One region of the Bacillus sp. DX3.1 genome, then DNA from elsewhere that is predicted to be linked to it. Evidence: riboswitches for the same ligand, from Rfam matches in the RefSeq annotation. Region 1 holds a riboswitch; the other holds the start of a gene.
What was found. Region 1 has a riboswitch for cyclic di-AMP ahead of QRE67_RS04155 (signal peptide protein). Riboswitches for the same ligand answer to the same signal wherever they lie in the genome.
Positions count from the first base shown of each region.

Region 1 (6,322 bases):
AAGTAAATAGTTTACGAGAATTAGCGCCTTTTCAAAGCGATATGATTATTTTTACAGTAACTGAATACGTAGCCGCTGAAGTGCGGGCATGTGGATTTGAAAAAACATATTGTTGTAATGAAGAACAGAAGCTAACAAGTATTTGTAAGGGAGTTAAAAAAGTAATTTTGCTAGGAGATGAACTCCCAACGGTTAGCTTTTTTACAGAACGTATTCGCTTTTCCTTCCAAGCACCCATTACGGTTGTCACAAGAAATAAACAGTATCCGGTTCGGCTCTATCAAACAATTGGAGCTAATTTTGTAGTGTTTACGAATTGTGATAACATTTCATTTTTATTTTTTGAGTAGGGCGGAGGAAATGAATATGAAAGTGTTGTTATGTCATGATATAGCAAACCGATGGGCAATATCACTAGAAAGAGTGCACGAATTAGTAATGCAGGATATGGCCTTTCCAAAGCCATATGTAGTACTGCCGCTAGAAGGTGCAAGTTTATATTTAGAGAATGATATTATCGAGTATGAAAAGAAACATGCAGAGCTAATGCGAGTATGTTTTCGAGGGCGTAATTTGTGCCACTTTTATAATTATTAGATTTGTAATATAAAAGGAGCGAATTCCGGGTACTATGAAAATGGTATTTGGATTATGAGCTCCTTTTTAATTTGTATAAATACAAATTAAAAAACCGACATAAAACCCTTCCTTTTAGGTGGGAGAGAGAATCCGTTCATGCATAGAAGCGGTCAAATTCTTTTCCTGCCCAGACACAGTGAAAACAAAGAGAGAAAACGAGTGCAGGTCACCTTTTGTTATCCATAGCAGCAGCTTATATGTCGAAAAATCAAAATGGATATATATATATCGCTAATAAAGTAAAAAGATGGTTGATATTGTAAATAAAATAGTGCGATTTTCTTCTTGTATTTTCAAAATAAATTTACATAAAATAGTATTTTCAATGAAAACAAAAGGAAAGACAAGGAAACAGAAGATAAAATACATATAACAATGAATGTAAGCGGTTAAATGATAAAATTCTTTCTGTTTTCAGGTAATTTTGTTCTTTACAAGTCAAATATAGAGGAGTATATTTACAATCATAAATTATTCATAATATTTCCAAAAACAACCTGATATCGCTGAGTCCAGAAATGGAGCGGGGGAACCAATTTTGTGCATTGTCACTTGGGGTGAATCTTTCATTACGAAAGTAGGGCTACTCTTTAGGCCCGAATCCGACAGCTAACTTCGTAAGCGTTTGGAGAGGAGGTTTACTTTTGTGTTGTTCATTTTTGAACACTGAGTAGAGCCTCAGTGTTCTTTTTTTAATGGATATATGGTAAAATTTTACAATTAAAAGTGAGGGATTTGTATGCTTGATGTCGTGATGGTCGGAATATTTGTTGTATTAGCAGCGTCTATGGTGGGGCTAGCAAAATGGTCAGATAAAGTTGTGAAGGAAGGGAAGCAATGATGATGATTGCGTTATCGATTATTGTTGCAGCAATTACGGTGTATTTAGTTTACGCGTTATTAAATCCAGAAAAGTTTTAATTAGGGGGAAGCATTTATTATGATTTGGATTGCAGTTGTAATCACAATGTTGTTATTCATTCTTGTTGCAAAGCCAACAGGCATTTATTTAGAGAAGGCTTTTCAAGGAAATAGTAAATTAGATAAAGTGTTTGGGCCTTTTGAAAAGATTATTTTTAAAATTACAGGTGTTAAAGCGTATAACCAGAGTTGGAAGCAATACGCTTTATCGTTAGTTGCACTCAATGGTTTCATGATCATTGTCGTGTATTTCATCTTTCGCTTACAAGGAGTACTTCCATTAAATCCAGCTCATATTGAAGGAATGGAGCCAACGCTTGCTTTTAATACAGCGATTAGTTTTATGGCTGATACAAACTTGCAGCATTATAGCGGTGAAAATGGTTTGTCTTATTTATCGCAACTAATCGGGATTACATTTTTAATGTTTGCCGCACCAGCAACAACGTTAGCACTTGTTATGGCTTTTATAAGAGGATTAGCTGGGAAGGAACTTGGTAACTTTTTCGTAGACTTTACACGAGCTTTAACAAGAGTCTTTCTTCCAATCGCATTTATAGCAGCATTGATGTTTGTTGCTCTTGGTGTACCACAAACATTGGACGGAGCGGTTACAGCTCAGACGATTGAAGGTGTGAAACAAAGTATTTTACGCGGTCCGGTTGCTTCATTCGTTTCAATTAAGGAACTTGGTAACAATGGAGGTGGGTTCTTTGGTGCAAACTCTACACACCCATTTGAAAATCCAGGTCAACTTAGTAACATCTTGCAAATGATGCTCATGATGCTATTACCAACAGCTTTACCATTTACGTACGGAAGAATGGTCGGTAATAAAAAACAAGGACGTATCCTTTTCGTTTCACTGTTTATGGTATTTTTAGTCGGATTTACAACGATTGTTTCATCTGAATTACATGGAAACCCAGCGTTAAATCAAATTGGTATGGAAAATGTGCAAGGTAGTACAGAAGGAAAAGAAGTACGATTTGGAACAGTTTTCTCTTCCTTGTATGCGACAGTAACAACTGCGGCAGAAACAGGTGCTGTTAACACAATGCACGACACGTTAACACCGATTGGTGGATTAGTACCACTTGTCAATATGATGTTAAATACAGTGTTTGGCGGGGTTGGAGCAGGTTTTGTTAATATCATTATGTACGCAATCATCGCTGTCTTTATATCTGGACTAATGGTAGGACGTACACCAGAGTTTTTAGGGAAAAAGATTGAAGGAAAGGAAATGAAATTAATTGCAGTCACGATATTATTTCATCCGTTGCTCATTCTAGGATTTTCAGCATTGGCTCTTTCAACGAATTTAGGAACAGATGCAATCTCACATTCAGGATTTCATGGTTTAACACAAGTTGTATATGAATATACTTCTTCAGCTGCTAACAATGGTTCCGGATTTGAAGGATTAGGCGATAATACACCATTTTGGAATATTACAACCGGTATAGTCATGTTCTTAGGACGTTATTTCAGTTTAATTACAATGCTAGCTGTTGCATATTCATTGAAAGAGAAAACAGTAGTACCAGAAACAGTAGGAACATTCCGCACAGATAATGGTTTATTTGGAGGCATTTTCATTGGAACGATTGTAATCGTTGGTGCATTAACGTTCTTCCCAATGTTAGTACTAGGACCAATCGCAGAATTTCTTACATTGAAGTAATGGAGGGTAAATGATGAGACCTGTAGTGGTAAAAGATAAACAATCTAATCAATCGATTACATCGTCAAAAATAGAAATGGAAAGTGAAGTCAGACAAGCAAAAACAATGGATCGTGACATTATTACAAATGCAATGAAACAATCATTTGCGAAGCTAAACCCGAAAGTGATGGTGAAAAATCCAATCATGTTCGTGGTAGAAATCGGATTTGTTATCACTTTGATTTTATCGTTTCTACCAAGCTTATCTAGTAGTATACCAGGTTGGTTTAATATAACAGTTTCTCTCATTTTATTATTCACTGTCTTGTTTGCTAACTTTGCAGAAGCATTGGCAGAAGGACGCGGGAAAGCGCAGGCAGATTCTTTAAAACAATCAAAGAAAGATGTATTTGCGAATGCAGTAAAAGAAAATGGAAAAATCGTTCAAGTTTCAGCAACGGAGCTTAGAAAAGGTGACGTTGTAATTGTGAAACAGGGAGAAATGATTCCGAGTGACGGTGAGGTTATTAAAGGATTAGCATCCGTTGATGAATCCGCAATAACTGGGGAATCTGCTCCAGTTATTAAAGAAGCAGGTGGCGATTTTTGTTCGGTAACAGGCGGCACAATGGTGGTAAGTGATGAGATTACAATTTCTATTACAAGTAATCCAGGTGAGTCATTTATAGATAAAATGATTTCCTTAGTAGAAGGAGCAGCTCGTCAAAAAACACCGAATGAAATTGCTCTTAACACAGTATTAACAAGTTTAACACTTATTTTCTTAATCGTTGTTGTGACGCTACCAATCTTTACGAATTATTTAGGATTTAAACTCGATACAGCAGTACTTGTTGCACTCCTTGTTTGTTTAATCCCAACAACAATTGGTGGGTTATTATCAGCAATTGGGATTGCCGGAATGGACCGGGTGACAAAATTTAATGTATTAGCAATGTCAGGGAAAGCTGTAGAAGCAGCTGGTGATATTAATACAATCATTTTAGATAAAACGGGTACCATTACATTTGGGAATCGGATGGCACATACATTGCTTCCTGTAGGAAATGAAACGATTGAACAAGTAGCAAAATGGGCAGCACTTGGATCAGTACTAGATGAAACACCAGAAGGTCGTTCTGTGATTGAATATGTGAAGTCAAAATCTTTTTCCTATAATAGAGAGCTTGCAGAAAAAGGTGAATTTGTTCCATTTAAAGCAGAAACAAGAATGAGTGGCGTGGACTTACCTGATGGTGTAAAAGTACGAAAAGGTGCAGTTGGTGCAGTAATAGAGTGGGTACAAGCACAAGGCGGTACGATTCCAAAAGATTTGAATCAAAAAGCAGATTTAATTGCAAAAGAGGGCGGGACACCACTTGTAGTTGCAGTGGATCATCGTATTTATGGATTAATATATTTAAAAGATACTGTGAAACCAGGCATGCGTGAGCGTTTTGAACAGCTTCGTCAAATGGGGATTAAAACAGTCATGTGTACAGGGGATAACCCATTAACAGCAGCAACTATTGCAAAAGAAGCAGGCGTGGATGAATTTGTGGCAGAATGTAAGCCGGAAGATAAAATTGCTGTTATTAAAGCAGAACAAGAAAAAGGGAAACTTGTTGCGATGACAGGTGATGGTACGAACGATGCGCCAGCTTTAGCGCAAGCTGATGTTGGGTTAGCGATGAACAGTGGTACAACAGCTGCAAAAGAAGCTGCCAATATGATTGATTTAGATTCTAATCCAACAAAAATTATTGAGGTTGTAGGGATTGGGAAGCAGCTATTAATGACACGCGGTGCATTAACAACATTTAGTATTGCGAACGATATCGCAAAATATTTCGCAATTATTCCAGCGATGTTTACGTTGGCCATTCCGCAAATGGAAGCACTTAATGTCATGAAGCTAACTTCACCGTTATCAGCCATTTTATCAGCACTGATATTTAACGCCATTATTATTCCATTACTCATTCCTCTAGCAATGAAGGGGATTGCGTATAAACCAATGAGTTCCAATGCACTACTTGGTCGTAACTTGTTGATCTATGGACTTGGCGGGGTAATTGTTCCGTTTATTGGAATTAAAGTAATTGATATGATTGTGGGATTGTTTATTTAAGGAAGAGGGGAAAAGGAAAATGTCCGAAAAACAAAGTATACTTTCACCTGTCATTCGTGTAACCTTTACGTTTCTTGTCGTGTGTGGGCTTTTATATCCATTGCTTGTAACGGGAATTGCGCAAGCTGTTATGAAAGATAATGCGGACGGAAGTCTTATATATAATGAGAAGAATGAAGTAATCGGTTCAAAACTAATTGGTCAAGATTTTAAAGATCCACGTTATTTTCATGGGCGTGTCTCTAGTATAGAATATAAAGCAGAAGCATCTGGATCTAATAACTATGCGCCATCGAACCCTGATTTAGTAAAACGTGTAGAAGAAAGTGTGGCAAACTGGAAAGAAAAAAATCCAACGGTTCCAGTTACTGAAGTACCGATGGATTTAGTAACGAATTCAGGTTCTGGGCTCGATCCTGATATGAGTCCACAAGCTGCTTATGTACAAGTGGATCGCATTGCAAAATTAACAAACATTTCAAAAGAAAAATTGAATCAGTTGATTAAGTCTCAAACTGAGGGACGTGCACTTGGACTATTTGGAGAAGATCGTGTAAACGTTTTGAAACTAAATATTGAGTTGCAAAAAATGATGAAATAGTAACTAGTACTACCTCAATCTTTCGGATTGAGGTAGTACTGGTTGGTAAGAAAGGTTGTGTTTGTAATGTATGCAGATGACCATAAACCGCCATTTCAAAGGCGAACACCTGAAGAATATCTAGAATATATTCGTCAACAAAATCTTGGGAAACTTAAGCTATATGTTGGTGCGGCACCAGGCGTTGGAAAAAGCTATAAAATGTTGTTCGATGCACAAGAAATGAAAAAAGAGGACATTGACATTGTTATTGGTTTAATTGAAACGCATGGGAGACAAGAGACAGCAGAAGCAATTGCTGATTTAGAAAAAATTCCTTTAAAAGAAATGAACTATAAAGGGAAGATATTTTATGAGCTTG
Region 1 covers NZ_CP128153.1:851,691-858,012, forward strand. Annotated here, with positions in the region: gene QRE67_RS04145 (hypothetical protein) at 1-350, shown strand, start outside; gene QRE67_RS04150 (hypothetical protein) at 367-597, shown strand; cyclic di-AMP (ydaO/yuaA leader) riboswitch at 1,134-1,277, shown strand; gene QRE67_RS04155 (signal peptide protein) at 1,379-1,480, shown strand; gene kdpF (K(+)-transporting ATPase subunit F) at 1,480-1,560, shown strand; gene kdpA (potassium-transporting ATPase subunit KdpA) at 1,580-3,247, shown strand; gene kdpB (potassium-transporting ATPase subunit KdpB) at 3,261-5,360, shown strand; gene kdpC (K(+)-transporting ATPase subunit C) at 5,380-5,961, shown strand; gene kdpDN (KdpD-like non-kinase potassium sensor) at 6,028-6,322, shown strand, end outside.

Region 2 (6,322 bases), 770 kb from region 1:
TTATATACACAGCTGTTGTCACAATTCCGATAAAGAACAACACAAATCTCTTTTGAAAATAAGCAAATAACATCAATGTATTTTTCAAATCTAACATCGGCCCAAATACAAGGAAGGCGACAAGTGCTTTTGCTGAAAATATATGACCAAACGATGCGGCAATAAAAGCATCTGCTTCTGAACAAAGCGATAAGACATAGCCAAAAACCATCATGACCAATGGTGAAAAAACACCGCTGCTTGCAACTTCTGCAAGCACATTCCGATCTAAAAATGTTTGAAATAAGCTTGCTAAAAAAGCGCCAATCAATAAATACTTTCCTGTATCAAAAAATTCATTAACCCCATGACTTGTAACATCCCTCCAACTTTTGTTCTTCTCGTCATGAGAGATTACTTTGTCATCCTTTAATACATTTTTCCCGCGGTATACGTAATACACAATAAGTCCAATTAATAAGGCAACGAGCAATGCAATCCCGAAACGAGCATATAAAATGGTCGTATTTGTTCGAAACGCATAATACGTTGATAAGAAAACAATCGGATTTAAGATCGGAGCACTTACTAAAATGACCATCCCAACATGAAGAGGTAAGCCTTTTTGAATGAGTCTTCTCACTACAGGAATAATGACGCACTCACACATAGGGAAAATTACACCCACAAATGCCGCTGGAATGATGGCGATTATTGCTGACCGTGGCAAGACCTTTTGAATCATTTCCTCCGTTACAAATACTTGAATGATAGAAGAGATTAATACCCCAAGTAATATAAATGGCACAGCTTCAAAAAAGATACTTAAAAAAATCGTATTTACATTAAGCCACTCTTTCGGAATACCTTTTTGCAGAGCTGATAGATTTGTAAAGTCAACAAAAAACAGTAAAAAAAGAAATAGGGCAATAAGAAACATTCCAATTAACTCTTTTGAAACTCTAGTAAAAATCAACTTCCTCGCCTCCGTTTTGTTCATAGTTAAAAATATGCTTGTCCTCTTTATCTATGACACTTTCCAAACATTTTTCTATACGCTATTCCCACTCTAAAATTATAACCAGAGGATATTTAGTTACAGGTTCCTGTCTTGTAGTTATAATTTCTTTAATACTTCTAATTTATTGGTTCATTAAGTACAAAGAAAAAATATCATCTGGTTTATTGCACACTTCTTAACCCTTGCTTTAAGTTTATTCCTTCTGATAAAGTGAAACTTTGATCAGTGGGGGTTTTCTTCATCCCCCACTGATTATTAGTTGAACCAATCGGGCTTTTACGGGCAGTTTATCCCCCACCTAACTTCTTTGCTTCCTGCCGAACTTTGAGGTGGGGGTATTACTGCCCGTTAATGCGGGATAAATCTGCTAATCGGACCTAACTCTTCTAACTACGATATGGCATCAGAAGAGAATTCCCTTCAATTGGCCTTATCAGGAATCACTTGGGTAGTAAGTATTATTTTCCTCTCAAAAGGAATGTTGGAGTTTATTAAACAAAACGTTCGTAATAAAAACAGCACCTAACCTTATCTAATTAAAATAAGGTTAGGTGCTGTTTTAGTTACCATAACTTCACTTAGCGGTAGTTAATGTATAATAATGCACCTGTTAGCACAAGAAAAGGTAGCTCTACATGAGTAAAGCTACCTTTTCTTGTTTTGGAATCTTTATTTTTTTAAATGATAAGGTACAGTCGTGATAACTACATTTCTCCGATAAAGCAAGAATGCGCGAATTAGTAAGCTAGACTGGTTATGAAGAATATTGTGCCAGCCTTTCTTAGGAATAAATTGCGGTATTACCACAGTAACCCGATAATTTGCTTCAGTTGCTTTGTATTGAACTGTATCAATAAATTTGGTCAGTGGCTGAATAATACTTCTGTAATGAGAGTGCAGTGTCACCAGTCTAACCTCGGGCTGCCATTTATTCCATTTTGCTTCAAACCTTTTTTCATCTTCCCTTTCAAAAGAAACGTAAACAGCAATGATCTGATCTGGTGAAAGAGATTTAGCGTAATTTAATGAGCTCTCTACTACATGAGTCATACCAGCCACAGGTACAATGATTACATTCCCTTCAATTGGCACAATAGGCTCACATGTTGTAAGACTTAATTGGTCACCTACTGCTTCATAATGCTTTCTAATTCTATGAAAGACAAAAATGATGATAGGTAAAAAAATCAAGACTGGCCAAACCTGTGCAAATTTGGTTAAAAAGAACATACTCATGACTATAAAACTAATAATGGCACCAGTTAAATTAATAGTTAATTTTAAAATCCATCCTTTAGGCTTTTCGCGAATCCATTTAACCACCATCCCAGACTGGGACAACGTAAATGGAATAAACACTCCTACTGCATAAAGTGGAATAAGATGCTCTGTTTGCCCTTGAAAAGCAATAATTAAGATAATTGAAGCAATTCCAAGTATGATAATTCCATTGGAGTATCCCAATCGGTCTCCCCTAACTGTAAACATTCTTGGTATAAACTTATCTTTTGCAAGATTGACTGCCAGTAAAGGGAAAGCAGAATATCCAGTGTTAGCAGCAAGGATTAATATCAATGCTGTCGTTCCTTGAATAAAGAAATACATGAAGTTCCGTCCAAATGTTTCTTCAGCAATTTGCGAGACAACTGTTACCTCTTTACTAGGAGTAATACCATAATAATAGGCTAAATATACGATTCCTGAAAATAACAATGCAAGTAAGAAACCCATCGCAAGTAACGTTTTAGCAGCATTATTAGGGGCGGGATCTTTAAAGTTTGGAATTGCATTGGAAATTGCTTCAACTCCTGTCAAAGCAGAACTGCCTGATGCAAATGCTCTTAAGAGTAAAAACAAACTGATTCCTGCTACGGGTGTACCAATTGGTGTATGTAAATTAGGCGAAACCTCACCCGTTACAATGTTGTATATACCTACACCGATTAATATGAATAACGCTAAAACAAATAAATAAACCGGATAGGCTAAAACAGAAGCTGACTCCGTTACACCTCTTAAGTTCAAGATTGTAATAAATACCACAAATATGATGGCAATGACCACAGTATGAGAATGTAAGTTAGGAAAAGCAGATGTAATGGCATCTGTACCCGCAGATACACTTACTGCCACAGTTAAAATGTAGTCTACTAACAAAGAGCCTCCAGCTATTAACCCAGGATTTATACCTAGATTTTCCTTTGATACCACATACGCTCCTCCGCCGTGAGGATAAGCATAGATAATTTGTCTATAAGACAAAATTAGAGCCGTTAACAGAATTAATACGCCAATTGCGATAGGAATTGAATACCAAAATGCTAACGCGCCAACTGTAGCTAGAGCAATCAATATTTGCTCTGGACCATATGCAACTGATGATAAAGCGTCAGAAGAAAGAATAGCTAACGCTTTCGTTTTGTTAAGTTTTTGCTCTCCTAATTCGGTTGACTTTAACGGTCGACCAATTAAAAATCTCTTTATGGATGAAACCACTGATGTTCACTCTCCAATAATTTTATACGTTTATTTCTCTGTTAGTGAAATAAACACTCCGGTTAAAAACTTATTTTCCCGAAAATTAAAAAATGTCTACAAGTCATAACAAATAGACTTGTAGACATCAATTTTTTTGTCGCACAAGCTCCACCTTCCTTCTCATATAACGCTTACGAGGTTAGCTGTCGGATTCGGGCCTTTGAGTAGCCCTACCTTGCAAGGATTCACCCCTTGGATTATGTATCAATCCACAAAAACGGTTCCCCCGTACCATAAGGTTTCAGCGATTTAGAAATTTGAAACTGTCGTTTATGATACTCCGTTATTTTAAAAAAGTAAATAAAAATTTTCATACAATAGATTACATCTTTAGAAATAGAAACATAAGGAACAAAATGATGTACCGACAAAGAGCAAGATAAAGATACATACATACATACATACATTCATTCATCACTGCATAACAATATGCTTCTCGTTACAAAAATCAGAATTTTTAGTTTCCCTTTGATACTTTACGTGATATATTACATATTGTATTCAATATCTCAAATGAATTTAACTTTCTCATTGAAAGGAGAATGAGTCCATAATGGATAAAGGAAGATTGAAAGGTATTATAATGGTTATTACGGGTGCCAGTTTATGGGGACTATCCGGAACTGCAGCACAACAACTGTTTCAACAAGAAAATGTTTCAACTGAATGGTTAGTTACAGTTCGATTATTAATATCAGGCAGTATTTTGCTCTTATTCTCATCATTTGGAAGTAAAAAATCAGAGGTGTTCGGTATTTGGAAACAAAAATCTGACGCCAATAAAATGATTCTGTTTGGATTATTAGGAATGCTTGGTGTACAATACACCTATTTTGCTTCCATTGATGCAGGAAATGCCGCGGTTGCAACATTATTACAATATTTAGCCCCTATATTTATTACAATTTTTCTTATTTTCAAATGGAATATTCGTCCTACTAAAATTGATTCCATTTCAATCGCACTCTCTTTAGTCGGAACCTTTTTCTTGCTAACAAATGGATCCATTCATAATCTAGCGGTTTCTACACCTGCTGTTATTTGGGGAATTCTATCTGGTTTATCTTTAGCATTCTATACACTCTATTCAAAAGAATTATTAGAAAAGTGGTCTTCGTCTATTATTGTCGGATGGGGAATGATTATAGGAGGAGCCGGAGTCACACTCTTAAACTTTCTTTCTACAAACCAGTTCATATTATTTGCAGACGTAAAACATCTAGAGCTAAACACTCTATTATTAATTGCATTTGTCGTGATTTTTGGAACACTTATTGCTTTCTATCTATATTTAGATAGCATACGGTATCTTACTCCGAAAGAGACTACTCTATTCGGTTGTACAGAACCACTTGCAGCTATCATTTCTTCCGTACTTATCTTGCATGTTCCATTTCAATTCATCCAATTATTTGGAGCGCTATGTGTAATCGTAATGGTTCTTTTACTCAGCCAAAAACCTGATGAAACAGAACGAAAACTAAGGTTAGTTGATACGAAAGAACAAAACATACAGTAATGTTTTTGTTCTCTCTCACCAAACTTCTTATATAAATCCAAATTAAAAAGCCGACATAAACCCCTTCTTTTTAGGTGGGAGAGAGCATCCGACCATGCATAGAAGCGGTCAGATCCTTTTCCTGCCCAGACATAGTGAAAACAAAGAGAGAAAACGAGTGCAGGTCACCTTTTGTTATCCATAACCGCGGCTATATGTCGAAAAATCAAAATGGATTTATATAAATGGCTCAACAAGGATTTATTTTTATATAGATTTAGAAATAACAAATGAAAGGAAGTGTTTTGTCATGCCTATTCCTCAAAATTTTACGAAACAAGAAAGGTTTTCTGCTAAATCTCTCGTTCTTAACCAATTACAAGATTGGATTATTGAAGGTGTCTTAAAACCTGATGAAAAAATTAATGACAGTGAGCTTGCGGAGGCTTTAGGAGTAAGTCGGACACCGGTAAGAGAGGCACTTCAAGTGTTAGAACTCTCGGGTCTTGTCGAGATGGTTCGAGGACAAAAAACAAAAATTTCACCTATAAAATTAGAAGATATATCGGTCATTTACGAAACAATTGCTGGTCTTCACACCATTGTAGGAAAACAAGCCATTCATCATATAAAAGAAAACGATATACAACAACTTACGCTCATAAACAACGAATTTAAACATGCCATTGATGAGAAGGACTCAAAACGTGCAATGAACTTAGACTTACAATTTCATAATATAATCGTATCAATCGCCAATAATACATACATTGAGCCCTTCTTAGCAAACATACAACTTCATGTATTGCGTCTTGAATATCTTTTCTTCCAAAATTTCGTTCCTGCCATCCAATCTATTGAGGAACATAACGCAATCATTCAAGCATTAATAAATCGTGACTCCGTACAAATGGAAAAAATAATGTCTCAAAACTGGTTGCGACCAATGGAAGAGATTCAAAAAATCATTTCTAATACGTAGTTTATTTTTTATCGTTCACATGAAAATCCCCTTAAGTTCGATACACTTAAGGGGATTTATGTTCAGCGCTCTATATGACTATGCATGAACCTCTGCATATTTCTCAATGTCTTTATACTCTTGTTCTAGTTCGTCTAAGGAAAGCTCGTATAATTGTCGATCGAGAATCTTAAACACACCTGCCCCAATTAACTGATCAATTAAATGCCTCTTACGATTTTCAACAGCAAAACGGAGTTGATTACTCATCTTTTTAAAAACTCCTTTCCACAATCATTGAAAATGATAATCTTTATCAATTACC
Region 2 covers NZ_CP128153.1:1,626,523-1,632,844, reverse strand. Annotated here, with positions in the region: gene QRE67_RS08205 (permease) at 1-955, opposite strand, end outside; gene kimA (potassium transporter KimA) at 1,670-3,496, opposite strand; cyclic di-AMP (ydaO/yuaA leader) riboswitch at 3,651-3,795, opposite strand; gene QRE67_RS08195 (DMT family transporter) at 4,092-5,057, shown strand; gene QRE67_RS08190 (GntR family transcriptional regulator) at 5,347-6,018, shown strand; gene QRE67_RS08185 (Fur-regulated basic protein FbpA) at 6,097-6,267, opposite strand.
Region 2: linked by a shared signal. The riboswitch ahead of kimA (potassium transporter KimA) and the one ahead of QRE67_RS04155 (signal peptide protein) in region 1 are both predicted to bind cyclic di-AMP.